One region of the Thaumasiovibrio subtropicus genome, then DNA from elsewhere that is predicted to be linked to it. Evidence: predicted binding sites of a transcription regulator. Region 1 holds the regulator's gene; each other region holds the start of a gene.

What was found. Region 1 encodes PurR, which represses purine synthesis genes. Its sites were predicted from a motif close to TNANGNAAACGTTTNCNTNA; they were not measured.
Region 2: a site for PurR is predicted at 2,931-2,950, ahead of TSUB_RS03915 (NCS2 family permease). Genes of this name have one in related genera too.
Region 3: a site for PurR is predicted at 5,864-5,883, ahead of TSUB_RS04800 (formate--tetrahydrofolate ligase). Genes of this name have one in related genera too.
Region 4: a site for PurR is predicted at 3,372-3,391, ahead of purL (phosphoribosylformylglycinamidine synthase). Genes of this name have one in related genera too.

What each region holds. Positions count from the first base shown of each region.
Region 1 covers NZ_AP023054.1:1,847,178-1,855,152, forward strand. Annotated here, with positions in the region: gene TSUB_RS08325 (sodium-dependent transporter) at 1-636, shown strand, start outside; gene TSUB_RS08330 (MetS family NSS transporter small subunit) at 638-733, shown strand; gene TSUB_RS08335 (hypothetical protein) at 908-1,423, shown strand; gene TSUB_RS08340 (DUF2860 family protein) at 1,439-2,437, shown strand; gene panP (pyridoxal-dependent aspartate 1-decarboxylase PanP) at 2,699-4,348, shown strand; gene torD (molecular chaperone TorD) at 4,719-5,375, shown strand; gene purR (HTH-type transcriptional repressor PurR) at 5,713-6,717, shown strand; cyclic di-GMP riboswitch class I at 6,897-6,996, shown strand; gene TSUB_RS08360 (TfoX/Sxy family DNA transformation protein) at 7,120-7,722, shown strand; gene torE (trimethylamine N-oxide reductase system protein TorE) at 7,859-7,975, shown strand, end outside.
Region 2 covers NZ_AP023054.1:825,743-833,717, reverse strand. Annotated here, with positions in the region: gene frsA (esterase FrsA) at 1-817, opposite strand, end outside; gene gpt (xanthine phosphoribosyltransferase) at 967-1,428, opposite strand; gene TSUB_RS03915 (NCS2 family permease) at 1,492-2,781, opposite strand; gene TSUB_RS03910 (aminoacyl-histidine dipeptidase) at 4,245-5,705, shown strand; gene TSUB_RS03905 (EAL domain-containing response regulator) at 5,746-6,948, opposite strand; gene dinB (DNA polymerase IV) at 7,183-7,975, opposite strand, start outside.
Region 3 covers NZ_AP023054.1:1,000,794-1,008,768, forward strand. Annotated here, with positions in the region: gene TSUB_RS04780 (sigma-54-dependent transcriptional regulator) at 1-219, opposite strand, end outside; gene TSUB_RS04785 (ATP-binding protein) at 206-2,548, opposite strand; gene TSUB_RS04790 (YfbU family protein) at 2,693-3,193, opposite strand; gene TSUB_RS04795 (energy-coupling factor ABC transporter permease) at 3,349-3,981, shown strand; gene TSUB_RS04800 (formate--tetrahydrofolate ligase) at 4,045-5,799, opposite strand; gene TSUB_RS04805 (hypothetical protein) at 6,082-7,203, opposite strand; gene TSUB_RS04810 (hypothetical protein) at 7,181-7,618, opposite strand; gene pflA (pyruvate formate lyase 1-activating protein) at 7,752-7,975, opposite strand, start outside.
Region 4 covers NZ_AP023054.1:782,180-790,154, forward strand. Annotated here, with positions in the region: gene TSUB_RS03700 (methyl-accepting chemotaxis protein) at 1-693, shown strand, start outside; gene tadA (tRNA adenosine(34) deaminase TadA) at 844-1,371, shown strand; gene TSUB_RS25180 (hypothetical protein) at 1,418-1,552, opposite strand; gene mltF (membrane-bound lytic murein transglycosylase MltF) at 1,721-3,232, opposite strand; gene purL (phosphoribosylformylglycinamidine synthase) at 3,543-7,436, shown strand; gene glnB (nitrogen regulatory protein P-II) at 7,698-7,975, shown strand, end outside.

The DNA.
Region 1 (7,975 bases):
CAAGGTGTCCCAGTTACTGATGTAGTTGAAAGCGGTGTTGGCCTAGCGTTTGTTACACTACCAACCGCAATTAACTTGTTACCAGCGCCGCACATTCTTGGCCCACTCTTCTTCTTCGCTTTGACTGTCGCAGGCCTAAGCTCAATGATTTCTATCATTGAAGCGGTGACTTCTGCGGTGATCGATAAGACCAAACTATCACGTAAAGTGGCGGCTATCTTGGTGTGTGGTATCGGTGCTGGACTTTCAATGGCATTTGCGACCAATGGTGGTCTACTACTACTCGACTTGGTCGACTACTTCATGAACAACGTTGCTCTGCTTGGTAGCTGCTTGATTGAGCTTATCCTTATCGGCTGGGTTGTAAACAAACTACCTGAACTACGCACACACGCTAACAGTGTTTCTGAGCTCTCTGTTGGTCAATGGTTTGATTTCTGCCTGAAGTTTATTAGCCCCGTGTTGCTGGCGATCATCTTGGGTAACAATCTGTTGACGACGCTAAAAGAAGGCTACGGCGGTTACCCACAATTTGATCAAAATATCTTCGGTTGGGGACTGGTCGCTGCCATGTTTATTGTCGCTGCTATTGTCAATGTAGCAAGCAAACCAGTTACTGACGTCACGGAGGCTTAAGATGGACATAAGCGCAATTATAATGATGATCATTGGCTTCGGTTGTACTTGGGGTGGCGCAGCACTGTGTATTCGCCGTGCGATGAACAGTAAATAGTCATCCAACGAAGACAAACCGTTCCAAAGACGAAAAACAGCACCTTCGGGTGTTGTTTTTTTCCTCTTAAAAGGTATCATGTACGCATAATTGATTTTCAGTTTCATAACGTTCGCGTTACACTCTTCAGGGTAAACTTCATCTTCAATATCAACGAAATATATAGGAAGTAGTATGAAGCGCATGACCCTAGCAATAACATTGGCACTCACTGCTTTAACCGTGAAGGCTGGTGAAAAAGAGTGTCAAAGTGAGATGTACCACAACTACGTAGACGCAAGCCTTGAGTGGTATCAAGACCTCGTCAGCGTTGCTGTAGAACAAGATGAATCGCTCACCGATGTAGCAGAATGGTTCCTCAATGGCCGTCGCACTCACTTCTTGTTTAATCGCACCGCAGTCGATTGGTACCTCAGCAATGAACCTGAAAAATTGCAGTTAGCATTATCTGTTGAGTCTTGGTTAACACTAGACCAAGCCGAGATTCGTGCACTTTCTGAGAGTCAACACGCACTTTCTGATGATGCCAAAGCAATGTATGAACTGCGACAAGCGAAACCCCATAAACAGAATTACCAATTACGCAGTGCTTTTGCTGACCTGTTAAGTCACCCAGACAAAATTGATGGTCCGCTAAAGTCCTATAACGAAAAAATGACTCAGTTGGCGGAGATGAACTGCCAACAATAACTTACGGTAGGCGCTATGCAAAGAAACACACTGGCAACACTGATCACCGCAACACTTTTAACTTCCGCTTCGGTCTCGGCAAATGTGATGCCCCCGAAAGACAATGGCTTTTCCGGCGATATAGGTGTCAGTGTGTTTTACACCTCCGGTCATTCACAGTTCAACATGGACGACGGCGCTGTCACCGACAGTATCTATGAAAAGGGAGAAAAAGAGTCTGATTCAACCATTGCCCCACTCGGCAACCTCAATTACACCTTCAACAATAAGCAGAGCCAACTCTTTCTCGGTGCAAGCCGCGCCGATGTGGCGGTTGGTCGCTTACACCTTGAGTTTGGCTATCGTCATTGGCTAGCAAACAGCACACAGCTCTCTTTTAGCGTGATTCCCGGCATCGTCGACAGTGAAACTTGGCAGGACCCCTATGTCGCCAATCAAACGCGTGTCATTTCAGATACCAACTCAAAAGCGTTTCGCTTTCAGGCTAACAATATCGTAGGCAGTGGCGTTAGTTGGGAAATCGCCGCGGGTGAGATTGAGATTGAAAATGAAAAAAGCGGCACCACAGACCCTAGCTTTGCGGCTATCAACAAATCCCAATTAGACCGCAACGCAGACGTGCTCTTTTCCGAGCTCGGTTATGCCTATATGGTCAATCGTGGTTTGATTCTGCGCGCTGCGATCGATTATCTCGATTATGGTGCTAAAGGTGATGCCATGGCCTATCAGCGCATTGGTGCGGAAGCATCGGTCATTCTGAACACGCGCCGCAGCTCAATTGTTACCACATTCGGTTTTGGGTCATCTTCGTTTGATCAATCCCATCCTATTTACAATAAAACGCGCGATGACAGCGACTACAGCATTTTCGTCGCTTATGAGTATCGTGAGCCCCTCGGTTGGAAGAACTGGTCGGTGATCAGTTTGATTGGCTACAATGAGACAGATTCGAATATCGATTTCTACGACGAAGACAGTCTACTCACTTCAGTGGGCATGAACTATCGTTTCTAGTCCGTTCGATAAAGGGGTGACAGCGTCACCTCTTTGTCATTAAATATTTCCTACCTTTCGCTGAACCAACATCACTTTCCACATCAAATAATGGTGAATGCCCGTTTTATCACCAATTGCACTCGCTTCTTACTTTTCCTTACGGTCAAAGCGGTTTTTTTTCTCATATAATTCAGATACCCTCTGTTTTTTGAATCACCATTTGCGTTGGCACTTAGAAGAAAAACGACAAATAAAGCCAAAAGGGACGCTGGACAAAAAATGTCAACTTTCACAAAACCTGCTGAAGCGACGCTAGAAAATCTGTTTCGCATTTTCACCATACCAGAAGCGCCGGGCTCAACACTCAGTTCCATAGAGACTCAAATCTCTGCGAACCTTAACGACTTTCTGCGCACCCACATTGCCGCAAAAGAGAAGCCCCTCGCCGAGATCGAAAAAGACTTCAGTGGTGCAGATATTCCTGAACACCCGAGCTACGTTTCAGAGCACACCGAATTTTTGCTAGAAAAACTGGTGGCGCAATCTGTGCATACCTCTGCGCCCAGTTTTATCGGCCACATGACATCAGCCCTTCCCTACTTCCTGATGCCGTTATCTAAAATCATGATCGGTCTCAACCAGAACTTGGTGAAGATTGAGACCTCGAAAGCCTTTACGCCCCTAGAGCGTCAAGTGTTAGGCATGTTACATAATCTGATCTATCAGCAACAGAGTGACTTCTACGACACTTGGATGCACAGCGCGGAACATTCACTCGGCGCATTTTGTTCTGGTGGTACCATTGCGAACATCACCGCACTCTGGGTTGCAAGAAATAACCTCTTAAAGGCTGACGGCGATTTTCAAGGCGTCGCTCAAGAAGGGTTGTTCCGTGCCATGCGCCACTATGGCTATGACGATATCGCCGTATTGGTCTCTGAACGTGGTCACTATTCATTGAAAAAGGCGGCAGATGTCCTCGGCATTGGCCGTCGCAGCCTTATCCCTGTCAAAACCGATGACGATAATCGTATCGACCTAGACGCACTGAATGAGAAACTGGCGGAGCTCAAAGCCAACAATATTAAGCCTTTTGCGATTGTCGGGGTTGCTGGCACCACAGAAACGGGCAACATAGACCCACTTGACGCCCTCGCCGATATTGCGCAAGCGCACGATTGCCATTTTCACGTTGATGCCGCTTGGGGTGGCGCTACCTTAATGTCTGACAACCATCGCCACCTGTTAAAAGGCATTGAACGCGCAGATTCCGTCACCATTGATGCTCACAAACAGCTTTATGTCCCTATGGGTGCCGGTATGGTGATTTTCAAAAACCCGGCGTCCATGGCTTCGATTGAGCATCACGCCGAGTATATTCTGCGTAAAGGCTCTAAAGATCTCGGTAGCCATACCCTTGAAGGATCGCGAAGCGGGATGGCTATGCTGCTCTTTGCATGCCTTAACGTTATTAGCCGCCAAGGCTACGAAATGTTGATCGACCGTGGTATCACCATGGCGGACAATTTTGCTCACTTAATTGATAGCCGTCCTGAGTTTGAACTCGTTACCCGACCTGAACTCTGCTTGCTGACCTATCGCTATGTCCCTGTCGAGGTGCAACACGCGCTGGATAAAGGGACACAAGAAGAAGTGACTCGCCTACATGAGCTTCTCAATGACCTAACCAAGTTCATTCAAAAGCGCCAACGTGAGTCTGGTAAGTCTTTTGTCTCTCGTACGCGTATCAATCCCGCGCGCTGGGATCGTCGCATCACCACGGTATTCCGGGTTGTACTGGCTAACCCGCTCACCACAGAAGAAATTCTTGAATGTGTCCTTGATGAGCAAAGTGATATCGCTAAGCAGAGCATCATTAGCCTGCCTAAATTGCTCGAGCTTGCGAGACAGATAAACGCACGACAGTAATCAACTACCGCCGCCTCAACAGGCAAAGCTTAAGAAGCAAGCAACAGGAAGCAGACTAACGCGGCGAGTTCAAGGCAAAGGGGTAACGGAATGGCTTTCCCCTTTCGAACACATTTAACGCAGAAATCGGGGCGCTAGTCGCTTCCCAAAGCGCGAGTTTTTTGGCTCGCCACCTTTGTTACTGCTTTTTGATGTAGTCGACTAGACCTTCAAAGCAGTGCCGCGATGGCAAACCTAGAAACTCGCGCTGAACAAGCATCTTGAGGTGACTTGAGTATATTCAAATAAGCATCTTCTTTTTGCTCTCCTTAAAAAGCATCTATACTTTCAGTGTGTTATGCAGAGTGTAGATGTGGCTATGAACGACCCATTGATTAATGAAAACCGTGCCCAAATGTACTGGTGGTTTTCTTCTTTGTTTTTTACTGAACTAACAGAGAAACAACTGCAGCATTATATGAGTCCACAGTTTCTTGCTTTTATTCAGCAGTTGTCAGAAGCAGAAGAGCTACAAGATGCCTCAGAACATTTCTCTCATGCCCTCACCCGGTTAAATTCCCGAGAAGATGTACAATTAGAGCTTGCCGCAGATTTTTGTAGTTTATTTCTAACAGGTGATCGCGCCAGTGCAATACCTTATGCCTCAGTCTATTTAAGCCAAGATAAATTAACCCACGGCGAAACCGCACAAGAAATTCGCGCACTACTGATAGAACATCAAATCGGTTTAGATGCGCAACATAATGAACCCGCAGATCACATTGCGATTATTCTCGACTTTGTTGGTAACTTAATCATTAATATGAATAAACATGAAAGCGACCAGCAAATTGCGAGACACCTCAATGATCAAATCGACATTATCCAGCGTTACCTCGTCAAATGGGTCCCCCAGTTTGTCGATCGCGTTAGTCAAAATGACCGCTTTGGTTTTTATGCAACCAGTGCAGAACTGCTTCAAGCTTTTTTGATATACGACTTAAGTTACTGTATTGAACAGTATCAAAGGCACCACACTACACCATGATGTTATTTAATGACACAGACTGCAAATACGGCCAGTAACTCGAGATGGGATTGCATCGAGCGTATAAACTACCCAAGCAATTCGTAAACCCATAGTGCTGAATAGTGATAAACACGTAGACAAGTGGTGAGAAATGCCGCAAGTGGTACCCCTGATATCACAATGTCGCGCTAAAATTCCGTATATCATTTCATAAAGATTGCACTATCGTCCTTACTCAGTAGAATGTGAACGCAAGCGATTACATAATGAAATGTTGCTGTGACCGTTTACACGCAACCACTCAATAATAGCCAGCGATGCGTACTGCTGGCAGATACGATATTAGAAGAAAAAAATGGCAACCATTAAAGATGTTGCGCGCATGGCTGGCGTCTCAACGACGACTGTCTCGCACGTAATCAACAAAACTCGATTCGTCGCAGAAGCTACGCAGAAAAAAGTGTGGGAAGCAATCGACGAACTCAACTATGCGCCAAGTGCCGTTGCGCGTAGTTTGAAGTGTAACTCTACCCGCACTATTGGCATGTTAGTAACCAAATCTAACAACCCTTTCTTTGCCGAGGTGGTTCACGGCGTTGAAGAGTATTGCTACAAAGCCGGCTACACACTGATTCTATGTAATACCGAAGGCAACTTTAACAAACAGCGTGATTACCTACGCATGTTAGCTGAAAAACGCGTCGATGGTCTTCTCGTCATGTGCTCAGATCTTGATGACGAACTACTTGCCATTCTCAATCGTCAAAAAGATCTACCGATGGTCATTATGGACTGGGGACCAGAATCTGTTACCACAGATAAGATTCGCGATAACGCAGAGAAAGGGGCGTATCTCGCCACGCGTCACTTCATCGACAATGGCCACCAAGAGATTGGTTGTGTGTCAGGCCATTTGCAGCGCAATACCTGTGTCGAGCGCATGAAAGGATTCAGTGCCGCGATGCAAGAGGCGAACTTGCCTATCAATCAAGATTGGATTATCGAAGGCGACTTTGAGTGCGAAACGGCAGTGAAAGCGGCGCAAGATTTCATCGCAATGGATCAACGCCCTACTGCTATCTTCTGCTTCAATGACATTATGGCGATGGCGTTAATCAGTACGTTTGAGCAGGCAGGTATTAGTGTACCAGACGATATTTCGGTGATTGGCTATGACAACATTGATTTATCTCCTTACTTTTCACCACCTTTAACGACAATTCACCAGCCTAAGCACCGTTTAGGTAAAAAGGCAGTCGAGTTACTGATGGCGAGAATTAAAGATAAAGAACACGATAGCCAATTATTCGTCATGGAGCCCGAATTGGTAGTACGTAAGTCTGTAAAACGTATGAAATAAATTCATCATCTTTTTATAAATGCCTGCTTTGAGAACAAGCGGGCATTTTTTTGCCTTTTATGCAAATACGCCAATATTCTGTTCTGCACTTATCAAATTTCCCGTCAAAATTATGGTACCAATATCACGTTTTTATTGGGACGAAGATCAAAACCTATATTGATATAAGCTAAATATTGTCACGAACAGGGCAAACCATTCGAAAGATTGGGACGCAAAGCTTCCGGCCTAAATACAAGATTTTTAACGAATCTGGTAAATGGTAGCGGGGTTGCCGATGGAAAAACTAGTTGTACACACGGAAGTTGACAGAGCGTTGACATTCAGGAACTGCAGCTGGTCTATTCTTGGTTCCTAGCTCTGATTAGTGGTGACCTATTCACATAATCACCGAGATGTAGCATGGACAAACCAGTACTAAAAACTTCAATAAAGTTACTCAGTCGTTTTGGGACAATTAAGTCGCGTTCAATGTTTGGCGGTTTTGGCCTTTTCTTAGGCGAAACCATGTTCGCACTTGTTGTAAACGATAAACTTCACCTACGTGCTAACGCCAGTAACGAGCGTCAGTTCAAGGAGAGTCAATTCCAGCCTTACGTTTACAAAAAGCGTGGGTTCCCGGTTGTCACTAAGTATTATGCAATACCTGACACCTGGTGGGATGACGAAGATCAGATCATCTCTCAAGCATCCCTCGCACTCACCGCAGCGCAAGAGGATAAAAAGGATCAAGAGGCAAAAAAGGCGAAGTTGCCTGACCGAATCAAAGATTTACCCAATCTGAGATTGGCAAACGAACGAATGCTGAAAAAAGCGGGTATTACCACTGTTGAAGAGCTCGTAGAAAAAGGCGCTTTACAGGCATTCAGACAACTGCAAGACACGCAAGGCGAATCGCTAAACGTCGAATTACTTTGGGCATTGGAGGGCGCAATCACAGGGAAACATTGGTCTGTCGTTACCGAAGACCGACGTCAAGAGCTCCTGTCAAAGCTCGGTGGATGACGACTTTATAAGGCTAAATGCCAACAAATTCTGAGAAGGCTGACTTTCTATTGAAAGTCGGCCTTTTTACTTTTCAGCCCGCCATGACCAAGTACAGGGTCTATACTCCATTCATGGCACTCAGGTGGGCAATGTCATGGACAACAATACAACAACAACGTCGCAACGCAGTGATGAGTGGAAAACCTTTCTATTCATTGTCATTTTTCTCTTCCCTATCCTTTCGGTCATCATCGTTGGCGGATACGGCTTC
Region 2 (7,975 bases), 1.0 Mb from region 1:
AGGTGGCGATATTATTTTGATCAACCCAAGCGACCTTTTGTAACTCTTCGAGCAGGGTCATGTGTAAAACACTCGTATCTTCATTAAACGGGCAGTTATGGCTATGTCCCATTGATGGCATATCGAGTGTCACCATTGCAATCTCGGCTGGCGCAAAGTAATCGGTATAGGTTTTCCAAAGTTCCGTTTGAAGCGTATCCAACCCGCCACTGGCGATCACCGTAGGTAACGCTTTATCAGTGCGCGGCAAATGCAGATAAGCCTGAACCGCTTTACCCTTGTAATTGAACTCAATTGTTTTAATTGTTTGATGCATTAAGGACATGGCATGTCGGTAGGCTTGCATCGCTAATACATCCGCTTGCATTGCCAGCTCATCACCACGGAGGTGCGGATACGCTGCGATACCGTAATGTGTACTTGCTCTTAACCAGAGTGACGCGACTTTCTCGGGATCAAATCCAGCTTGCTCCTCAGCGTGCATCGCCTCTTTTTGATAACGCATCCCAAGCTGCACCCACTCGTAATTCCAGTTACCGTGGTGATAATCTTTCACTGTATCGATCAAACGCTCATCACTTCGTTCGTGTTCAGACGCAGACATTGAAGCAAAAATCGCTTCCATTTCTACCGGGTCAACCCCTTCCCATGCCCAAAGTGGTCGCTTCAATACCCGATAAAATCCGCGCCCATCATCATGGCTAGTCGACTCATGACACGGGGTATCTGGCGCACCCTCTACACGAATAATTGTCGACGTCTCTTTCTTCGATTTAGTGGGCTTAAACAGCACTTCAGACAGGTTACTCGTAGGCATAATTAGAACTCGGCGAGAAATAAAAAGAATAAAATCGATAACGGTCAAAGCACTATAGGCGATTTTGCCGTTGCTTGAAAAGTGATGTTACAAAAAAGCCCCCACCTAAAGTAGGTGAGGGCTTGCAAACTTAGATTGTGTTTTATCAATTAGCTGCGCTTGCTCACAGGCTCTACGTAGCTGATACCCATATCCCAAGGTTGTTCAATCCAAGTATCTTGTGGAATGTCAACAACATACTCGTCCACCAAGTGCTTACCTGCTGGCTTAGCACATACAGTAATGAACTTTGCCTTCGGGTACATATTGCGAATGACTTCTGCAGTACCACCGGTATCCACAAGATCATCGACGACAAGGAAGCCTTCACCATCACCTTCTGCTTGCTTCAACACTTTCATATCGCGCTGGTGATCGTGATCATAACTTGAGATACACACGGTATCGACATAACGAATACCGAGTTCACGGGCTAAGATCGCCGCAGGAACCAAACCACCACGGCTTACCGCAATGATACCTTTCCATTGATCAGCAGGAAGTTGCTTTTCTGCTAATTGGCGGGTGTACACTTGCATGTTGTCCCAAGTGATCACGAATTTATTACTCATAACTACAACCTCAAAAGCGATAGGTAATATCGGCGAAAAATTTGGCTAATAATAAAGAACCAACTATGAGAAAGCCAGTTTAGCTGCAAACAATGCTGCAATGATCCACACACTGATATTCACATCACGGCCTTTACCACTTAGTAGCTTAATCAGAGCATAAGCGATGAAACCTAAACCGATACCATCAGCAATAGAGTAAGTCAGTGGAATTAGCAAGCAAGTGACCATCACAGGTGCGGCTTCAGTGAGATCACGCCAGTCAATACTCACCAAACCTGACATCATCAAAATAGCGACATAGAACAGCGCACCTGCTGTTGCGTAAGCTGGGATCATGCCTGCTAGTGGCGCAAAGAAAAGTGACAGAATAAACAGCACACCCACGGTTACCGCGGTAAGACCAGTACGACCACCAACAGCAACACCAGAGACACTCTCAATGTATGACGTGGTGTTTGAGGTACCAAACAGAGCACCAATAGAAGTCGCAGAACTGTCTGCTAACAGCGCGCGGTTAAGGCGAGGAATGTTACCTTTTTCATCAACAAGATCCGCTTTTTGCGCAACGCCGACGAGCGTACCCGCAGTATCGAAAAGGTCGACAAAGAGGAAAGCAAAAACAATAGACACAATACCAACTTCAAACGCACCAGCAAAATCAAGTTGCATGAAGGTTGGCGCAACACTTGGTGGTAAAGAGACAATGCCAGCGTACTCTTGATAACCAAACAAGACACTAATCGCAGTTACCGCGAGAATGGCAATCATCACGCCACCTTTCACGCCACGAACCACTAACGCAATCGTCAAGAAGAAGCTCAGAGCCGCCATGATAGCGCCCCACGCTTTCATGTCACCCAAACCCACTAACGTCGCAGGGTTGTCAACAACAATGCCAGAGTTCTGAAGGGCAATGAAAGCCAAAAACAGACCGATACCCGCTGAGATACCGGTGCGCATAGAAAGCGGAATCGCGTTAATAAGCCACTCGCGTACTTTTAAAACACTGAGGATGATAAAGCAGATACCAGAAAGGAAGACCGCGGCGAGTGCGACTTGCCATGTATGCCCCATTCCCAAAACAACGCCATAAGTAAAGAAGGCATTCAGGCCCATACCTGGCGCTTGCGCAACGGGGTAGTTTGCCGCTAGACCCATCACAATACAGCCAACAGCGGCTGCAAGACAGGTCGCAACAAACACTGCGCCATGGTCCATGCCAGTTGCAGACAACATGCTTGGGTTAACAAAAATGATATATGCCATGGTGAGGAAGGTTGTCACCCCGGCTAAGATCTCGGTACGTACAGTCGTACCGTGTTCCTTAAGTTTAAATAGTTGCTCTAGCATCGACCTATCATCCAATATGAAATTAAACTGCTATCAAACAAGCACGCAATCGTTTGTGGAAAACGTTTGCGTGCCTTTTAAAAATTGGCCGAGATTATATTCTCAAGATAAGAAGATTTCCAGTTTATCGACTCTTTACTCAATTAATTAAAGGCAAACGTTTGCGTCAACATTAATAAAAACAAAATCTTTAAAATACAGTAAATTAAAAGCAAATCACTTTTTCATAGACCTAATATTCAAGGCACTTTATCTAGAAAATTATTCGCATTAACTGGCCAAATAATCTATGTAATCGAATACATGAGTGAAATAGAGGCAGTAGATACGGCATTATTTGCGATCAAATGTTGTCACTTTAGTAAATAACGCAAGAAACCGTTTTCACCTTCAACATAATAGTAAAACATCTTGATATGCATTTAATTTACAAGTAATCCTGCTAAGTCACAGAGCCGTAAATGCCAGTTGGCATTTCTCTCCTTTACAAGGGGGCATTTACTCAAGGGACTTCCTTTAGGGAAGATGCACATTGGCGTAAGAAGGGAGGACGAGTATACTCAAACCACCTCAAGATGCTTGTTCAGCGAGAGTTTCTAGGCTTGTCAACAAGGCACTGTTTTGAAGATCTAGTGGACTAAATCAAAAAACAGTAACGACGGTGGCGAGCCTAGAAAACTCGCCCTTCGGGAAGCGACTAGCGCCCCGATTTCTGCGTTAAAGGTGTTTGAAAGGGAAAGCCATTCCTTCACACCTTTGCCTTGAACTCGACGCGCTAGGCCGCTTCTGAATCCTGCATCTTGAGGTGGTTTGAGTATAAAGATAAAAAAACACCGGCAAACATAGGCCGGTGTCAGAAAAAGTTATTCAAACATCGCAATAGAATAACAAAAGGGGGAAAAGTTTAGGCCAATTTAACGAATTGGCGAACTGATTGGCTGTGGGTACTTAAAGTTATTGGTGTAGTTAGTCGCGTGCCATACAGTTTTAAGCGTCATTGTTTGCATATCATCACCTATCTTTACGCTAGCGGTTTCAGTTATCGAAGCGCGTTAACAATTCATCGACAAGTCGTACTACTCGGTTCCATGGAGGCGATGGTTTTTCGGGTTCATCCTGAACAAAAGAGCTTATCTTTAACAAGTCTGTGCACTATACCCACACCGTAATTAAATTACAACCAAAAAATGATCAAGTTCACAAAAACGTGTTTTATCATCATGATTATTCCGTCAATAAATAATAACCCTGCACAAAATGTAATTAAATTACCAAAAACACCAAGGACAAAACTAATCCGTATGCATATCCAAACGCAGAACAGAAGCGCTACCCCTCCCTCACCAACAGTGGTAAACTTGGCACATAAAAATTTTGTTGTAATTTTGTTCTAAAACGAAACTTATAGGCAAACAATTATTCTGGACATTCATTGCCCATTCACAGGCTAAAAGGAAAATACCGTGTCTGAGATCAGCCAACTAACACCGCAAATCATCTGGCATTACTTCGATAAAATCTGCAGCATCCCTCATCCGTCCTATCATGAAGAGCAACTTGCCCACTACATTGTTGAGCAAGCCAAAGAGAAAGGTCTTGAGGTACGCCGCGATAAAGTCGGCAACATTATTATCAAGAAAGCCGCTACCGCAGGTATGGAGAACCGCCGTGGTGTTGTCCTTCAAGCACACTTAGATATGGTGCCACAAAAAAATGAAGGCACTGACCATGACTTTACCCAAGACCCAATTCAAGCTTATGTCGATGGCGACTGGGTAACCGCCAAAGGGACAACGTTAGGCGCGGACAATGGCATGGGTATGGCCGCTTGTCTTGCTGTCGCCTTTTCTGATGATATTGAACACGGCCCACTCGAAGTCCTGCTGACCATGAACGAAGAAGCCGGCATGGATGGCGCATTTGGTCTCGAAGCGGGTTGGCTAGAAGGCGACGTCCTTCTCAACACGGATTCAGAGCAAGAAGGCGAAATTTACATGGGATGTGCCGGAGGCATTGATGCCGAACTCAGTTTCGTACATGAAACCGAATCCGCGCCTGCTGACCAAGCATTTTTAACCTTAACCGTTAAAGGTCTGAAAGGGGGTCACTCTGGGTGCGATATCCATACAGGACGCGCCAACGCCAACAAACTGCTGGCACACTTCCTGTTTGAAAATGGCCCAGCACTCGATATTAAACTCATCGACTTTAAGGGCGGGACGTTGCGTAATGCCATTCCTCGTGAAGCCAAGGTCACCATGGCATTACCACAAGCGAATGTAGAGCAACTTCACCATCTCGTGAAGCAATACGAATCAACTTGGCAAGAGACCTTAGGTAAAGTGGAAACGTCACTGGTTTGCTTGCTTGAAGAAGTAGAAGCGACGGAACAAGTTTGGACGCCGGCCCTTCAACAGCGCTTCATCGCCGCACTTCATGCTTGTCCGAATGGCGTGATTCGCATGAGTGATGACATTCAAGGTGTTGTTGAAACCTCACTGAATGTCGGTGTTATCTCTGTAGAAGAAGGAAAAGTCAACATCCTCTGCTTGGTGCGCTCTCTCATTGATGCTGGCCGAGAGCATGTCGAAAGCCTGCTCAAAGCGACCGCACAACTTTCCGATGCAGAAATCAGCTTTAGTGGTGCCTACCCAGGCTGGAAGCCAAACCCTGATTCAGAAATCATGGCACTGTTCCGTGAAACCTATGAAGGTATCTATGGACGCCTCCCTAATATCATGGTTATTCATGCAGGCTTAGAGTGCGGTTTGTTCAAAAAGCCATACCCTGACATGGACATGATTTCATTTGGACCAACGATCAAATTCCCTCACTCTCCTGATGAGAAGGTAGAGATAGCCTCCGTTGGCCTATTCTGGGAGCAGATGATTGCTATTCTAAAGGCGATTCCGGTTAAGCAGTAATAGTGATCGACTCATGCTGATTGAGTCCATGCTAATCCCCTCAAGCGCTGGCAACATTGGCTTGCCAGCTCTTATACCAGAGTTTTAAACTCTCCAAAGGTTTCGGCGTACACATCAAAAACCCTTGCAAAGACAAACGCTCATAGTGATTGGAAAGATAGTCCAACTCACCAATATGTTCGATACCTTCCGCGACAAGATCTGCATTGATCTCTTCGGCGATCTCCGCCACTGATTTCACCACCAATTGCGAGAAACCATCCTTATCGATATCAACAATCAAAGAGCGATCAATTTTAATCTCACTGAACGGCAAACTGCGCAATTGCTGTAAGTTAGTGAAACCCGTACCGTAATCATCCATAGAAAGCCCATAGCCAGCCATTCGTAAACGATTTAACGATTCCAATTGTTCTGTGCTTTTCAGTGCAAACTCTTCCGTTATTTCAAGCACAATCGAGCTAGTGGGAATGGTATTTGAATCGAGCAACACCTTTAAACGCTTCGGAAAACTCAAATCAGTCAGTTGCGTGGGGCATAAGTTAAAACTGATTTTAAAATCATACCCAAACAAGTCACTGAGTTCACGGTAATCTTGTACCGTTTTTTCGATAAGCTGCATGGTCAGCAAATCCATCAAGTTATGGCTATTTGCTACTGGAATAAAACACCCCGGTAAAATGGCATCTGGACACCCCGGTTTCACGATCCGCGCCAAGACTTCAACACCTTTCACTCTGTTCGTTAAGACATCGAGCTTTGGTTGGTAATATGGCACCACTTCTTTGTTGCAGATATGCTCAATAAGTTCAGCTTCACTGATTTTTCGATAATTAGAAAAATTAAGCTGCTTGAACTGATCAAGCTTGTTCATCATGCGGCGCAAATCATCCACAGCCACCGGCTTACTGATGCTACCCAGCAAGGCTGTTTTATGTTTTTTAGCAATTTCACAGGCAAGCGAAACAATACGCTCATCAATACCTGAAATAATGCCAACGCCACCTTGGTAGCCAATTTCCCCTAAGAAGCGAATCACCTGCATGCCATCCATTTGGGGCATATGTAAATCGGTCAGCACAGCCGCGTATTTTTCAGGGCTCCGAGAGATGGCATTCATTGATTTAGAAGGGGAATCAGAGGTTACAACATATTGAAAGCCAAGCTCTGTGAGTAACGCTTTGATATGCATTAGCACAGACTTCGAGTCATCGATTACAACGATCCATTTGCCATCATTCATGAGTCAATCTACCACAGTGAAATTCTTACCGAAGTAAATGTGCTTACTCGCACATCACTCAGCCAACTAGCAGCCGCTGATTTCACTTTTCTAGTCAATATAACCAGAAGGAGGACTAAAGTTGAAACAACACAGCGTTGGGAGCCTAGATGCTATCCCTTTTTATGAGACTAGTTGAGTTTCATTTGCTGTGCAAAAACGAAATAAAGAAGGTGTTGAGCGTACGACATTATTCTATAACGACAGCATCAATTGCTCAGCATCCGCTTTCGGCTTCAGGCCCGCAAAAATACCCAGTAGGCGAATTTCCCGTTGGTGTTGCCGCGCGATTGCTTGAGACAAGAGGTGTCGAAAAGGCTCCAGCTCTAGCTGCGTGTAGTGATGCTCTACCGTCGTTTGCTGAAAGTCGGCAAACTTCATCTTTACTCCAAGTTTAGTGATGGTTCTATCAACCAATTTTGGGGCCAAGCGACGCTCCAACTCCGCAAAATGCCCCTCGATGAATGCCCAGCACTCATCAAACGAACAAATGTTCTTAGAAAACGTACGTTCGATGCCGACCGATTTAGGATCCCTAACGGTGACAACATCGCGAGTATCGATACCGTGTGCTCGCTCCCACAGGGATTCACCAAATTTACCCAACTGCATGACCAGATTGTCACGCCCATACTCTTGCACATCGGCACCACATCGCAATCCCATTGCATGTAGCTTTCTAATCGTCACCTTACCCACACCGGGAATTTTGCTCAGCGCCAGCCTCTCGACAAATGCCCCGACTTCCTCCGGTGTCACGATATACATTCCGTTAGGTTTATTGAGATCAGAGGCAATCTTGGCGATGAACTTCACTGGCGCAACACCTGCGGACGCGGTAAGCGCTAGCTCATCATAAATATTCTCTCGGATAGCTTTGGCAATGAGTGTCGCTGAACCACTATATAACCCAGAGTCAGTCACGTCTAAATAGGCTTCATCTAAAGAGAGAGGCTCTATTTTGTCGGTATAGCGTTCGAATATCGCA
Region 3 (7,975 bases), 850 kb from region 1:
TTGGATCTTTTGTAACAAATCCATGCCACTAAGACCGGGCATATACATGTCACTGACAACAACGCCAGCCCAATTGGTTGGGATCATTGCCATTACTTGAGTGGGGTCAGAGCAGGCTACGGTTTTATATCCAGATAGCTGCAACAGGTTTTGGTATGCGTCCAGAACGTCATTGTCGTCATCAATCAGTAATACCTGAACGTCTTCAGTCAACATCATCTCTCTCTAGCTCCAATACTACCAAGGCTCCACGTTCAAGAGTGGATGCGAGGTAAATGTTTCCCTGCAGTCGCGACATTATACTGCGACAGATATTGAGTCCGAGACCGAGTCCAACGTCTTTAGTCGTGGTAAACGGTGTGAAGAGATTGTTAATGATATCACCACTGAAACCATCGCCTGTATCGCTAACAGCTATGGTGGTGATCTCTTGCTCGGTCAATATCTCTTCGACGGTTATCGAGCGATCAGTCTTTGCGGATATGGCATCAATACTGTTGACCATGAGGTTGACCAGTACTTGTTCAAATTGCACCAAATCGGCGATGACATGGAGCCCATCGGGCAGGTTATTGATGAGTTTAACCTGCGCACTGCGAGCTCGGCTTTCGACAATCGTCCAGCTTTGTCGTGTTGCTTCTGATGCGTTGACGCGAGTAAGGGTCGCCACATCGTTATTCTTTTTCGAAAAATTACGAAGATTACTGATCTGTGAACTAATACGTTCAAGCATCGCATTAATCTTCTCAAGCTGATTGGGCACATGGTCATATTGCTCATTTTCAAGCGCGAGTTGACAGCTAAAGAGGTAAGTGCTCATTGCTGACAGCGGTTGATTGAGTTCATGGGCCAACGATGTCATCGTTTGGCCAACCGTCGCCATTTTAGCCGCTTGTAACAGATCATTCTGTGTGCTGATAAGTTCAAGCTCAGTCTTTCTTCGTTCTTCTACTTCACGTTGTAACTGAGCATTATTCTCAAGTAAAGAGTGAGTTTTCTCTTGTACCATTTTTTCTAACCAACGTGCCGTCTTTTCTTGCTCAGTGATGTCAGTAATCGTAATTATGACGCTCTGACCGCGGTTTTGCTCAAAAAGACGGAAATCAAGGCGGAGATATTTTTCATCGTTCTCCTCCTGATACTGGAAGGTGGTTGTCATGGCACCGCGTTTAATCAGGCTGCTATCTGGTGCAAAGATAGCGCGTAAGCGTGGCAAGATATCTTGATCAAAAAGTTGCCATAAATAGACTTTTTGCAGCGGTTCATTGGAACCAAAAAGCATCATTGCACTCGGGTTAATGGAGAGAATCAGCCCGGTAGTACTGCAGGTAATTAATGCGGCTTGAGTATGGTTAATGAGGTTGAGGGCGTTGGTGCGCTCCATCTCGACCATCTGTTGTCGGAAATGCTCAAGGTGTTGACCGATATCGGCAATCTCATCATCCCCTTCGATCAGCACGGATTGGGTGAGGTTGCCTTGGTTTACCACCATTAAGTTGTTACTAAGCTGGTTAAGTCGCTTCACGATACCTTTGCTTATCATGTCGATAGCCACAAAGATGGCCGCAAAGATGGTGACACACATCATAATGAAGATAACGATATTACCGCCAGTGATGATTTGCGAAACGATGTTGTTAAGAACAGACATCTCTTCGGCGACACTCTTCACCGAGCTCAGTAATAGATTTTCGATGTGCTCTAAGCGTGAGCGGATCAATTGATAGGTATAGCGTCGTTCAACCTTGGCTTCTTTAATCTTGCTGAGTACACGTAGGAACTCGCCCTCTTGCCCTGCAAGTTCATTGAGGGCCGTAATTGTCGCGATATATTCATCGCCAGACGGGTAGATCGCGAATCGCTCACTACGTTCTAAGACGGCAACGATCAACGACGAAAACGCAAAATCAACGGGTTGATTGGTGGATAATGATTGCTTTATCGCATTGTTGAGTTCGATAAATAAGTTAGCTTGGAGCTGATTCAGGTATTGTAGCTGAATGTACTCATTCGCGATGAACTGTGCACTGGGCTGGCGAGTATCAATTTCATACTGAATCTGGCTCAGCAACGATGTCGCTTGTTGGTTGAGCTCAAAAACTTGGAGATCGAGTGCATTCAATGCTACTTGGCAACGCAGTAGCTCATCTTGAAGTTCAATCAATCGATCGATGTTTTTCTGCACGTTATCGTAACGATGGCGAATGACTGCAAAGTCACGTTGATCTGGGTTCTCGTTAAGGAGCTGATGGATAAGCGAGAACTTATCATTAAAGTGTTTGTTGAGTTCAGGGAGCGCTTCCTGCTCTTGGCTATTCATGACACTGTTGAGCCAAGTATGCAGTTGGGCGGTGTGATGTTCGAGTTGGTAGTTCGTGGTTAGTGTGGGAAGCTTTTCATCCACGAGGAGTTCAACACGGTCGTCTAGCATTTCCCAAATGATAAAAGCGATAACGCCAATACTGACCGCTAAACCTGCAATGAAGCCAACGGAGAGAATGAGGCGGTTGCCTATCGTGTTACGCGGAGGGTGTACTTTGCCAGACATGAACTCAACTAGTAATCAAAGATGTGGCGATATTGTAGTGTTTATCGACGTTGAGATCTTTGGTTAATAGACTGATCCAATAAAAAAAGTATCAATAAAGGAAAAGGGGTCACATTTGACCCCCTAAATGCGTGTGCATTCACTCTAAGCGGCTAGAATTTGCTGCAATTCTGTTGAACTTAGGTGATATTGACGCGGGCAGTTACGCCAAGTCTGTAGCATTCGGCTGTACTTATCGTACATCGGTACTTGGCTGTTGAAATGGTGCTCAGATTTTTCAAATTGAGGGTATAGCCCCTCTTCTTCGGTCAAGAAACGCACATAGTGAACCAGTTGAGATTCAGTCGCCGCATCGAAACCTAAGAACTGTAAACGGCGGACGTCAACTTGGCTTTGATCCTCTGCTGCTAACATTTTGTACGACTCCTGCATCGCGTGATGCATCTCCATGAAGTCGATAATGGTGCGGCACTTTTCTTCGTTTAGCTCACCAAAATCCTTATCTAGCTCGCGCATCTGTAGACCGTATCCACGTTCTACAATGGTTTGAAGGCGGCGGTATTTTGCTTCGAGTTCTGGCGTCAACTTTGACATCAGATAGTATTGATTAGAAAGGATTAAACGTTGAGCGTTAGTCATTTCCATGTTGAATAGCCTCATTGGTATTATCATTTGGGGACAGAGTACCAGCTTGATATAAAAAAACCATGATCCCGATGTGGGTCACTGCGTATTTTCCTTAACATTTCACTGAGTATTCACAGAGTAACGTCGAAAGTCAGGATAAGGAGGCGGTGATCATGTGGCAGGTGTTGGGTTGGCTGGGTTGGATTTTGATTTTATTGTGCTTCTTCCCAAAAGAGTGGTTACCAAAACTGCGTCAAGACACGACTTACCAGCACTTTGTATACAGCTCGATTGGGGCGGTGACGCTACTCTGGTGCTTGCAAGCAGGTGTCGTTGAGGGGCTTGCGATTCACTTTCTTCTGGTGACAGCGTTAACCTTGTGCCATGGATTTCGCATCGCTATGTGGATGACGATAGTGCCGACCTTGTCGATGGCGGTGTTTAAAGGTGTGAGTTGGCAAGATATAGGCCTGTATGGCCTCTGTTATGGGGTCATCCCGTGCGTATTTAGCGAGATGGTTTATCAGCTGACGCGACGTTATTTGGCGCATCATCTGTTTATCTATTTGTTTGTTGCCGCCTTTTTTAATGGTGCGTTAATGATGGTGGTAACCATGCTTGCGGTGAGCGGATGGCAATATGTGGTGCATGATATGGCGTTTGCGGTCATTTGGTATAACTACCTCTCTTTTATGCCTGTCTTGTTATTTCCTGAAGCCTTGCTCAATGGCATGGTGATGACGCTGTTAGTGATCTATCGCTCGCACTGGGTACGAAGTTTTTCTGAGCAGGATTATTACTCCTAATAGGTCAAGGTGCTGCAACAAAAAACGGCACCTGATTGGTGCCGTTTTAGCGTTTTCTTGCGATTAACTCAGTCCAACGATATCGCCATTCTCATCAATATCGAGCCCCATATAGGCGGGCTTTTCAGGTAATCCCGGCATGGTCATAACATTGCCACATAGGGCGTAGACAAAACCTGCGCCCGCACAAAGCTTAAGTTCGCGCACTGGTACAGTGAAGCCAGTAGGGGCGCCTTTTTTACTCGGATCTGTCGTAATTGACAGTGGCGTTTTCGCCATACATAGCGCGAGGTTATCGAAGCCTTGTGCTTTAAATTGGGCCAGTTGCGCGTTGGCTTCATCACTGAGTTCAAGGTTGGCGGCGCCGTAACCGACTTCCGCAACGGCCATCAGTTTTTCCTCTAGGCTTTGTTCTAGATGGTAAAGCGGTTGGAAGTCCGCCGGTGTGTCACATGCTGCTACGACGGCCTTCGCGAGCTCCGCCGCGCCTTCGCCGCCTTTACCAAAGGCTTCGCTAATCGCGACGTTGACAGGCATACGACACTCTAGTGTTTCGATGAGCTGCTTAAGTTGATTCAACTCACTGTCAGTATCTTGCGGGAAGCGGTTAATGGCAACAACTACAGGGACACCGTATTTGGCGGCATTGTTAATGTGCCATTTTAGATTCTCAAAGCCAGCAAGTAGGGCGGTTTCATCTTCTTCAAAAAGGGTGTCTGGCAGTGCTTGCCCAGGGCGAAGGTCATATAAGCCTGAGTTGGCTTTCAATCCACGTAAAGTCGCGACAACAACAGCGCAATCCGGGGCGCGTCCAGCTTGCTGTGCTTTTATGTTGCAGGCTTTTTCGAAGCCCATGTCAGATCCGAATCCACCTTCTGTGATAGTAAAATCACTCAGTTTCAGCGCGATGCGATCGGCAATGACAGAGGAGTTACCATGAGCAATATTGGCGAAAGGGCCTGCATGGATGAGGGTTGGGACGCCTTCTAAAGTCTGCATTAATGTGGGCTCGATGGCTTCACGCATTGTTACGGTCATCGCACCAGCGACTTGCAAGTCTTCCGCGGTAACAGGTTGACCATCCAAGTTGTAAGCTAGCACCACTTTGCCAATACGTTGACGCATGTCTTGCAGGTCGTTTGAGAGGGCAAGGATAGCCATTAGCTCAGAGGCTGCTGAGATGTCGAAACCGTCTTCGCGCTCAAGGCCATTAATGGTTTTTCCAGGCTGATTTTTGCCAACAGTTACCATACGTAGCGCGCGATCATTATGGTCGATTACGCGTTTCCAAACGATACGCTTCATGTCAATGCGCAGTGCGGTCAGCCCTGTTTTCTCTTCGAATGCGTCATAACCATGGCGCTGCTCATGATAAATGCGCGCGTCCAGTGCGGCAGAAGCAAGGTTATGTGCCGCAGTCACGGCATGAATATCACCAGTGAGATGAAGGTTAAGTTGTTCCATCGGCGCGACTTGACTGTAGCCACCACCCGCAGCACCACCTTTGACACCAAAAACGGGGCCCATTGATGGTTGGCGAATACAGGCCATCACCGAGCGACCAATTTTCTTTAAGCCTTGGGCGAGACCGATGGTGGTTACTGTTTTACCTTCACCAAGTGGCGTCGGTGTGATTGCTGTCACTACGACCAATTTTCCTTCTTTTTCCGTGCTTAGACGCTGGAGGATGGAAGGTTTAATCTTCGCTTTATGCGTACCTTGAGGAGATAAGTCGTCTGAATGAATGCCATGCTGAGCGGCAATATGTTCAATTGGGGTCAGTGTGGCTTCACGGCAGATTTGAATGTCGCTTTTCATTATTCACTATCCTCTTTGGAACGTCGTAGTGAGTGGTATATGGCGAGAAATGGCGCAAAAGCAGTTGCGCAATCGTTTGCGGTGGTATTTATACCATAAAATTAAATGCTCTGAAGGGTTTATTTGGTGATTATTTCTGTAAATGAATATTACTGAAATTCATGGTACCTGAGAAGGGAATTATTTGACTCAATTAGGTTTTTTATTTGTTGCGGTGATGATTTGATTTTGTGAATGACGCCTTAATAGCGTGATCGGGCGGTGTCTTATCCGTCCCGATCGCTAAAAGGCAAAACTGTAGTTAATACCGATAGAAATAATGTTTGCAGAGCGGTCTTCTATCTCTTGAATAGTGGGTGGTGTAAAGCTGCCTCGGTAATTGCCATCGCCAGTTTTGGTATGGTGCCACTCTCCAACAATCGATAAGTTGGGTTTGATGTCATAGCGAAGTCCCAAGCTGAAGCTGTCCGACTTTTCTGGGTTGTCATCAGATGTCGGAGAGCGTTTTCCATAGACAATATAAGGAGTGAACTTGTCCCATGTATAGATGGCAGAGAGATAGCCACCCCACGAGGTGCTATCACTGCCTGCGCCCTCAAAGACAAAGGTCCAATCTTGCCAATCGTACTTTATGCCATAGGTCCAGCTTTTGGTTTGGACATCTTGCTTAAACGGAACAAATGGTGTTGTTGGAAGCACCGGAAAGCCACTTGGCACTAACAGTTCGTCGGACGTCACAGTAATGTCTGCGCGATAATGGTTGAGATAGGCTGACCAGTTAATGCCCTCAATATCAAGTTTTAAGCCGTAGTGTTCATGAATATAGACATCCCAGCTATAATTATTGATTTCATTATCACGAATGGTTGATTTATAGGCCATATAGGGATGGAAGGTGATGATCAGATCATTGTCGGTTTCAATTTGATAACGCGCATCCAGTCCATCGTAACGGGTAAAGCCTTTTGTTGTGTCGTAAACTTCTGCGGGCAAACGTAACCACGGGTAAGCCTGATTCACAAACACTACTTGCGAATACATGAAGGTTGGAGAGCGTAAACGCCCTGTTCTCAGGCTAAAAGACTCCGTGGGTGAGAAGGCGACATACGCCCATTCGAGTGCAGGTTCACTGAAATTATCGACTGGGCGCTTTACGCCTTGAACGGAGAGGTGTAGCCAATCATTCGGATGTGCGTCGAGTTGTAGGCCAACGATAGTGTCGCAGTCAAAGCACCATTCATCGGAGATGTTACGCGAATAGTAGTAGGGTGCTGTGTTGTCGCTCTTAGCGGCCGCGGTAGACGCAAAACCGGAGACAGAAAGCCATTCGGGTAGGGTGCTGCCCCAAGCGGATAAACTTGAGATAACAAGCGGTAGGGCCTTAATGAATTTCAAGTAATACATTTAAGCCTCCTGCATGCTCTAATGGTAAATACCCAACCGCATCTGGGTTATCCATTAGCCACTGTTTGAGAGTTTCAATACTATCATCAGCCATTTCAATGGGGGGTTGAGCACGCCCAGAGAATGCTAATGACGCCCAAAGACGGTTCATTTGTGCCTCGTTTTTATTGAGGAAAAGGTCATAGAAAGCGACCCGTATCGGATTCCCGGTGGGGAAGTCGGCCAATTTGACGCGTCCAATGCCTTTTACAGCGCGAGTTTTGCCAGAAAAGAGCAGCTTAGCTTTTGGCAATGAGAGTTGAGCGGGCGGTATTGGGGAGGCAGTGACGATGGCAAATGCACCTTCTTTACTGAAGGCGGAGCCGCTCAATAGCAATAAGAAAATGAATGTGATGATACGAAGTGAGAAAGACAAATTTTCATCCCTGTATATCGCCCTCATTAAACGTAGAAGCGAACAGAAACTAATTCAATAGTTTTGTCTTATTAAGTTGATATTTGTGACTGGAAGAATAGGGAGCCTCTTCATCATGAAGAGGCAACAGTGATCAGTACATGACATTGTGGCCGTAGCTTGCCAAAATAGCTTTGATGTTTTCCATCGTCTCTTTGGGAGGCGGCGAAACGCCATCGAGAGGGTAATCATGGCCCATCGCTTCCCATTTGTGCGCACCGAGCTGGTGGTACGGGAGAAGCTCGACTTTTTCGATGTTATCCATGTCTTTAATGAATTCACCTAAGCGATGAGCGGAGGCTTCGTCATCGGTGAAAC
Region 4 (7,975 bases), 1.1 Mb from region 1:
AACGAGGTTGCGGGGCAGAGCTCGAATGCGGCTGATAATGCAATGCAGGCGGGTGAGCAAGCCAATGTGGGGGGCAATGTCGTCAATGCCACCGTAGAGAGAATCAATGCGATTGCTGCGATTGTGAGTGAAACTGCCGAAACGGTCGACAACCTCGGTACGCAAAGTTCGCAAATCAGTGAAGTGATTCGGGTGATTAACGATATTGCTGAACAGACTAACCTGCTGGCGCTGAATGCGGCGATTGAGGCCGCCCGAGCCGGTGAGGCTGGACGTGGTTTTGCCGTGGTTGCGGATGAAGTCCGTGCTCTAGCAGAGCGAACCAGTAAAGCGACGCAAGAGGTTACCGATTCCATTACGGCGATTCAAAGTGGGACGCAAGTTGCAGTGACGCGCATGAGTGAAGTAACGGAGCAAGTGGAAGAAGGGGTGAAGCAGGCGCAAAGTGCGGGTGAGTCGTTAAGTACCATAGTGGAAGGCACCGAAGGGCTGAAATCGATGATCACCTCGATTGCAGCGGCATCTGAACAGCAGTCAGCTACCGCCAATGAGATGGCGAATGACATTAGTAGCATTAGCCATGCTGCGACAGAGTCGGTATCCGTTTCAAGTATGGCGGCACAATCGGCGTCTGATATGAGCTCAAAAGCTGAGCAACTAAGTCAACTCGTGGCGAAGTTCCGTCTCGCATAGTGCGAAGATTGCGTCTCTAATTAGCAGGTGGTCTCTGTGGAGCCACCTGTTTTCATTTTTCCTCTCGAACGCGCTAGCGGCATCTCGACGTGCTAGTCTGCTTCTGAAGCCTACCTCTTGAGGTGACTTGCGTATATACTCCTGCGCTGAATGAGTACCACCAACGAGGAAGCCATCTTGAACGAAGAATTTATGCGTTATGCAATGGAGCTCGCAACACGCGCTGAGCAAGAAGGTGAAGTCCCTGTTGGCGCAGTCGTTGTATTGGATGGTAAGGTCATCGGTGAAGGTTGGAATCGTTCAATCGGCCAGCATGATGCGACGGCTCATGCCGAAATTATGGCGCTACGACAAGCGGGTAAAGTTGTCAGTAATTACCGTCTGTTGGATGCAGAGCTGTATGTCACCCTTGAGCCTTGCCCTATGTGTGCGTCTGCCATGATTCATGCTCGAATTTGCAAGGTGTATTATGGTGCACCGGATCTCAAAACAGGTGCAGCGGGCACCGTGATGAACCTATTGGATTATCCAGAAGCCAACCATATTGTGGTTGCGCAAGGTGGTGTGCTTGAAGATGCGTGTCGCGCTCAACTACAAGCCTTTTTCCAACGTCGACGCAAAGAGAAGAAGGCAGCCAAGCAAGCCGCTAAGCTAGCGCAACAGCAAGAGGAAAAATAGCAGAGGGATATAGGCTGTGCAGCAGAATCACCGCACAGCGGGGCAGTTAGTCTTCTGACGCTGCGACGAAGGCCGCACGTTGACGCCAAAGCACTTTCTTGTGGTTATTTGTCATCATTCTTTTGCGACGGGTCGCGGCAGTACGATGTGAGCGTTTAAACGCCGTATTTTTTCTTTTCATTCTACATCTCCCATTCTCACACTGGCAGCGCCTATCGGCATTTAATATCGCGAATGAGCGTTGTCAGTTGTGGTGCGATAGGGCATCGCACCACTCTTTATTACCGGAGGCGTTGGCGGATTACCAGCGCTTTTGGTCTAACTTGGGCAAATGATGCAATTTACGTACCTAGTTGCTGCTATTTTCATCACTTTGATTGTCTGTCGGCGATGAGGCGCTGGTGGCCGCACTGACCGCTGCGGATGTTGCTAACGCAGCAGAGACAGGTGAGATGGTTTCAATATCATCAATATTGACCTCTTCAATGACAGGTTCTTGCACTTTGAAGTAGCCCGTGATGCTTTGATAGTAGCGACGAATATTTTCCACATATTTTAAGGCTTCATCACCCCTTGCATAGCCGTAGCGCGTCTGGCTGTAGTACTGGCGTTTTCGCAGCAGCGGTAAGCGCTGTTTTACGTCTGCCCATGCATCAGGATCGCCGCCTTGTGCGCGAGTAAGACGACGAGCATCCATCACATGACCAAAGCCAACATTGTAGGAAGCAAGCGCAAACCATACTTTTTCATGCTCATCGATACTGTCGGGAATACGCTTTATGAGCTTGCTCAGATAGAGGGCACCACCACGAATGCTCTCTTCAGGATCCAAACGGTTTTTTACCCCGACAGATTTTGCTGTTGGCAGGGTCAGCATCATCATGCCACGAACGCCTGTCGGCGAGACAGCGTTCGGATTCCAGTGTGATTCTTGGTAAGCCAGTGCAGCAATCAATTTCCAATCAAACTCACCGGCGTACTTTTCAAACAAGGGTTGCCACTCGGGTAACTTATCTTCTAAAGCGCGAATAAAGGCACGCGTATCGACATAGTCAAAGGTATCGACATGGCCGAAATATCGCTCTTCTAGTTTGGCAAGACCACCGGACTGCTTTAGTTCACCGAAAAACTCAATGATCAGGGCATGCAGGCTATCGTCACCGCCTTTTTCTAAATACCAACCAATTGGCTGATCTTCACTGAGCTCCAACGCGACGGCAATCTCAGGAAAAGTGCGTTGCATGATGGCGACATCGACAGAGTCAGCGATAGTGTAATCGAGTGTCCCTTCTGCCACCATTTTGAGTAGCTCATCACCATCTTGGTTATCCGTGGTCTCCCAACTCAGTTCTGGGTGCTCGACTATAAGTGCATTGAGCGTCGCTTCATGACTGGAATTCGTGGTCACTTTTAATGTGGCATCCCTTGATGCGAGGTCTTCAATGCTGCGAGGGCGCCATTGGCCATTTTTATAAACTAACACTTGGCTAGCGAAGTAGTAGGCAGGGGCAGGGGCATAATGCGCCATGCGTTCAGGTGTAATTGTCAGGCCGGCAGCAATGAGGTCGATTTCACCTCGGTCAAGTGCAGGGAAAAGGCCCGACAACCCGAAGATTGGACGCATTTCAAGTGTGACACCAAGCTCGTCGGCAAGCATTGCGGCTAACTCGTAGTCAAGTCCTGTCGGACCGTCTTGCCCGATATAGTAGGAGAGTTGGTTATTGAGAGTACCCACTCTGAGAACACCTTGCTGACGAATCTCTTCCACTTTGCTCTGCTGTTGTGTAGGGTATTCACAGCCTGCAAGTAAGAGTAAGAAGGCGATCAGGCTTGTTAGTTTGCGTAGCCAGAATCTGGTCATGGAATATTTCAATCGATATACTCTTGTTTCTATTCTGAGAGTCTTTATACCAAAGCCCTTACAGTCGAGCAAAGTGCATTCAAAAACTTACCTAAAATTTGCTGATAACTTACTCTTTTTTCTCGTGAGAGGAAAAAAATAGCGCAAACGTTTGCTTTTAGTGTTACGCCCCCACACTTTTTCCCCTATAATACCGCCGCAAATAGAGGCTAGTGCCATAAGGTTTGCGTTTTGGCGTTTATCTGCGTCTTTTCTCAGACATTATTGCACTATCCCCTTTCTTCAACTGCTAATCGAGAGATGTATGCACATGGAAATTTTGCGAGGTTCACCCGCACTGTCTGAGTTCCGCGTTAACAAGCTACTTGAGCGCTGTCGCGAACTTGACCTGCCTGTCACTGGTATCTATGCCGAATTCATGCACTTTGCAGATCTTTCAGCCCCGCTTAATGCCGAAGAGCAAAGCAAACTGGCTAGCCTGCTACAATATGGCCCTACCATCGCTGAACATGCACCTACTGGTACTTTATTGGTTGTCACGCCACGTCCGGGCACTATCTCTCCATGGTCTTCTAAATCTACCGACATCGCCCACAACTGTGGTCTTGCTCAAGTTAAACGCCTAGAGCGCGGTACCGCTTACTATGTTGAGACGTCTGCGGACCTAAGCGCAGCGCAGCTAGTGGAATTGAAGGGATTAATCCATGACCGCATGATGGAAGCGGTATTCACTGAGCTAGAAGCAGCACAAGCGTTGTTTGCTCAAGCTGAGCCAGCACCACACACCAGTGTTGATATTCTTGAAGGTGGTCGTCAGGCGCTAGAAGCGGCGAACGTATCTTTGGGCCTTGCGTTGGCAGAAGATGAAATTGACTACTTGGTTGAGAGTTTCACCAAGCTTGGTCGTAACCCGAATGACATTGAGTTAATGATGTTTGCACAGGCAAACTCAGAGCACTGTCGTCATAAGATTTTCAATGCAGATTGGACCATCGATGGTGTTGAACAAGAGAAATCTCTGTTCAAGATGATCAAAAACACCTACGAGACCAACAGTGACTACGTTTTGTCTGCATATAAAGATAATGCAGCGGTCATGGAAGGCTCTAAAGTTGGCCGTTTCTTCCCTGACGCTGAAAACCGTCAATACAACTACCATCAGGAAAATGCCCATATTCTGATGAAGGTTGAAACGCACAACCACCCAACTGCAATTTCTCCGTGGCCGGGCGCGTCAACGGGTAGTGGTGGTGAAATCCGTGATGAAGGCGCAACCGGTATCGGTGGTAAGCCAAAAGCGGGCCTTGTTGGTTTCACCGTATCAAACCTACGTGTGCCAGGCTTCGAACAGCCTTGGGAAACCGATTTCGGTAAGCCAGGTCGTATCGTAAATGCTTTGGATATTATGCTAGAAGGCCCACTCGGTGGTGCAGCATTCAACAACGAATTTGGTCGTCCAAACCTACTGGGTTACTTCCGTACTTACGAAGAGAAGGTCACTTCTCACAACGGTGAAGAGATTCGTGGTTACCACAAGCCAATCATGATTGCGGGTGGTATGGGTAATATTCGTGAAGATCATGTTCAGAAGAAAGAGATCCCAGTGGGTGCGAAACTGATCGTACTCGGTGGCCCAGCGATGAACATCGGTCTTGGTGGTGGTGCAGCGTCTTCAATGGCATCAGGTCAATCAGCAGAAGATCTTGATTTTGCCTCTGTACAACGTGAAAACCCAGAAATGGAGCGTCGTTGTCAGGAAGTGATCGACCGTTGTTGGCAGTTGGGTGACGATAACCCAATCGCCTTTATTCACGATGTAGGTGCAGGTGGTATTTCTAACGCATTGCCTGAGCTCGTGGACGATGGTGAGCGTGGCGGTAAGTTCCAGTTACGTGATGTACCAAACGATGAGCCGGGTATGAGCCCGCTAGAAATTTGGTGTAACGAGTCTCAAGAGCGTTACGTAATGGCGGTTGCGCCAGAGAATATGGACGTATTCGATGCGATTTGTCAGCGTGAGCGGGCACCTTATGCGGTGGTTGGGGAAGCAATTGAAGAGCGTCACCTAACGTTAGAAGATTCACACTTCGACAATACGCCAATCGATATGCCAATGGACATCCTACTCGGCAAGCCGCCTAAGATGCACCGTGACGTAACGACACAAAAAGCAGAAGGTATTGAATTAGATCGCAGCGGTATTGAGCTAGAAGAAGCAACCCACCGCGTATTGCGTCTACCTGCTGTTGCAGAGAAGACATTCCTTATCACCATTGGTGACCGCACCGTGACGGGCCTTGTTGCTCGTGACCAAATGGTTGGCCCATGGCAGGTACCGGTCGCTAACTGTGCGGTAACCGCAGCAAGTTACGACACGTATCACGGTGAAGCCATGTCGATGGGTGAGCGCACGCCATCTGCACTGCTTGATTTCGGCGCGTCTGCACGTATGGCCGTGGGTGAAGCACTTACCAACATCGCCTCAGCTGATATTGGTGACCTTAACCGCATTAAACTGTCTGCAAACTGGATGTCTGCAGCGGGTCACCCAGGTGAAGATGCAGGTCTTTACGAAGCGGTGAAAGCGGTAGGTGAAGAGCTATGTCCTGCACTTGGCCTTACGATTCCTGTTGGTAAAGACTCAATGTCGATGAAGACCAAGTGGGAGCAGGATGGTGAGCAGCGTGAAGTCACGGCGCCGCTATCACTGATTATCACTGCGTTTGGTCGTGTTGAAGATGTTCGCAACACAGTGACGCCTCAGCTTCGCACCGATAAAGGTGATTCTAGCCTTGTTCTTATCGATCTAGGTAACGGTCAAAACCGTCTAGGTGCGACAGCACTGGCGCAGGTTTACAAGCAGTTGGGTGACAAAGCGGCAGATGTCGATAGCCCAGAGCTACTGAAAGGCTTCTTCAATGCGGTTCAAAGCCTAGTGCGTGATGGTAAAGTGATTGCTTACCATGACCGTTCAGATGGCGGCCTTTACACCACTCTCGCAGAGATGGCATTTGCGGGCCACTGTGGTATCAATGCCGATATTTCTGCATTGAGTGAAGACACACTAGCGGCACTCTTCAACGAAGAGTTGGGTGCAGTACTTCAAGTTTCTGATGCTGAGCTTGAAAGCGTGAAAGCGGTACTTGCTGCACATGGTCTTGCGGCTTGCAGTCATGTGATTGGTAAAGTGACCACTGAAGATGCACTGCGCATCAACCGTGGCACTGAAACGCTACTTGATCAAAACCGTACAGCGCTACGTGCTATCTGGGCGGAGCTGACGCATAAGATGCAAGCACTGCGTGATAACCCGAAAGGCGCGGATCAAGAGTTTGAAGCCAAGAAAGACAACAACGATCCTGGTCTAAATACTCGCCTAAGCTTCGACATCAATGAAGATGTTGCAGCGCCGTTCATTGCGACAGGAGCGAAGCCTCAAATGGCGATCCTGCGTGAGCAGGGCGTAAACTCCCATGTTGAGATGGCGGCAGCATTTGACCGCGCTGGCTTTGATGCCAAAGATGTGCACATGTCAGACATCTTGTCAGGCCGCGTTCAACTTGACGGCTTTAACGGCCTTGTCGCCTGTGGCGGTTTCTCGTACGGTGACGTACTGGGTGCCGGTGAAGGTTGGGCGAAGTCGATTCTGTTCAACAACAATGCCCGTGACCAATTTGAAGGCTTCTTCAAGCGTGAAGATACCTTTGCACTGGGTGTGTGTAATGGTTGTCAGATGATCTCGAACTTGCGCGAACTTATCCCAGGTGCAGACCTATGGCCGCGTTTCGTACGTAACGAATCAGAGCGTTTTGAAGCGCGCTTTAGCTTAGTAGAAGTGCAAGAGTCTCAATCGCTGTTCTTTAATGGTATGGCTGGATCGCGCATGCCAATCGCCGTTTCTCACGGTGAAGGCCGTGTCGAAGTGCGTGATGATGCGCACCTAGCAGGTATCGAGCAGTCGGGTACTGTGGCACTGCGTTATATCAACAACTACGGTGATGTGACCCAAGATTACCCTGCTAACCCGAATGGTTCTCCAAATGGTATTACTGGCCTAACCACAACCGATGGTCGTGTAACTATCATGATGCCTCACCCTGAACGTGTATTCCGTGCAGTGGCGAACTCATGGCGTCCGGACGAGTGGAGTGAAGATAGCCCATGGATGCGTATGTTCCGTAACGCGCGCGTTAACATCGGTTAATCCGCTTCGTCTGTCACAAGAATTTTGCGTTACCTCGACAGTACGTAAAAAACCAAACCGCTGCTTCGGCAGCGGTTTTTTTTGCTTTCTTGTTGGCTTGTGATGGCAATGACTGGATATTGCCGAGAATCCGCGTTATTTATGTTTTTGATTTTCATGGCTTCTTACTGCCAGTGATTGTCGGCTTGTCTATAATTTGTGATAATTGCCGAAGATGATTTCAGGATGTCGGATCGGCCTCTTTACGAAAGGAATGCGAACATGAAAAAAATTGATGCCATTATCAAACCCTTTAAACTTGATGACGTGCGCGAAGCGCTGGCTGAGGTCGGCATCACAGGCATGACGGTCTCAGAAGTCAAAGGCTTTGGTCGCCAGAAAGGCCATACTGAGCTCTATCGTGGTGCTGAGTACATGGTGGACTTTCTACCAAAGGTGAAACTAGAAATTGTGGTTGCTGATGATGTGGTTGATCAGTGCCTAGACACCATTATCGAGACGGCCCAAACAGGTAAAATTGGTGATGGCAAGATCTTTGT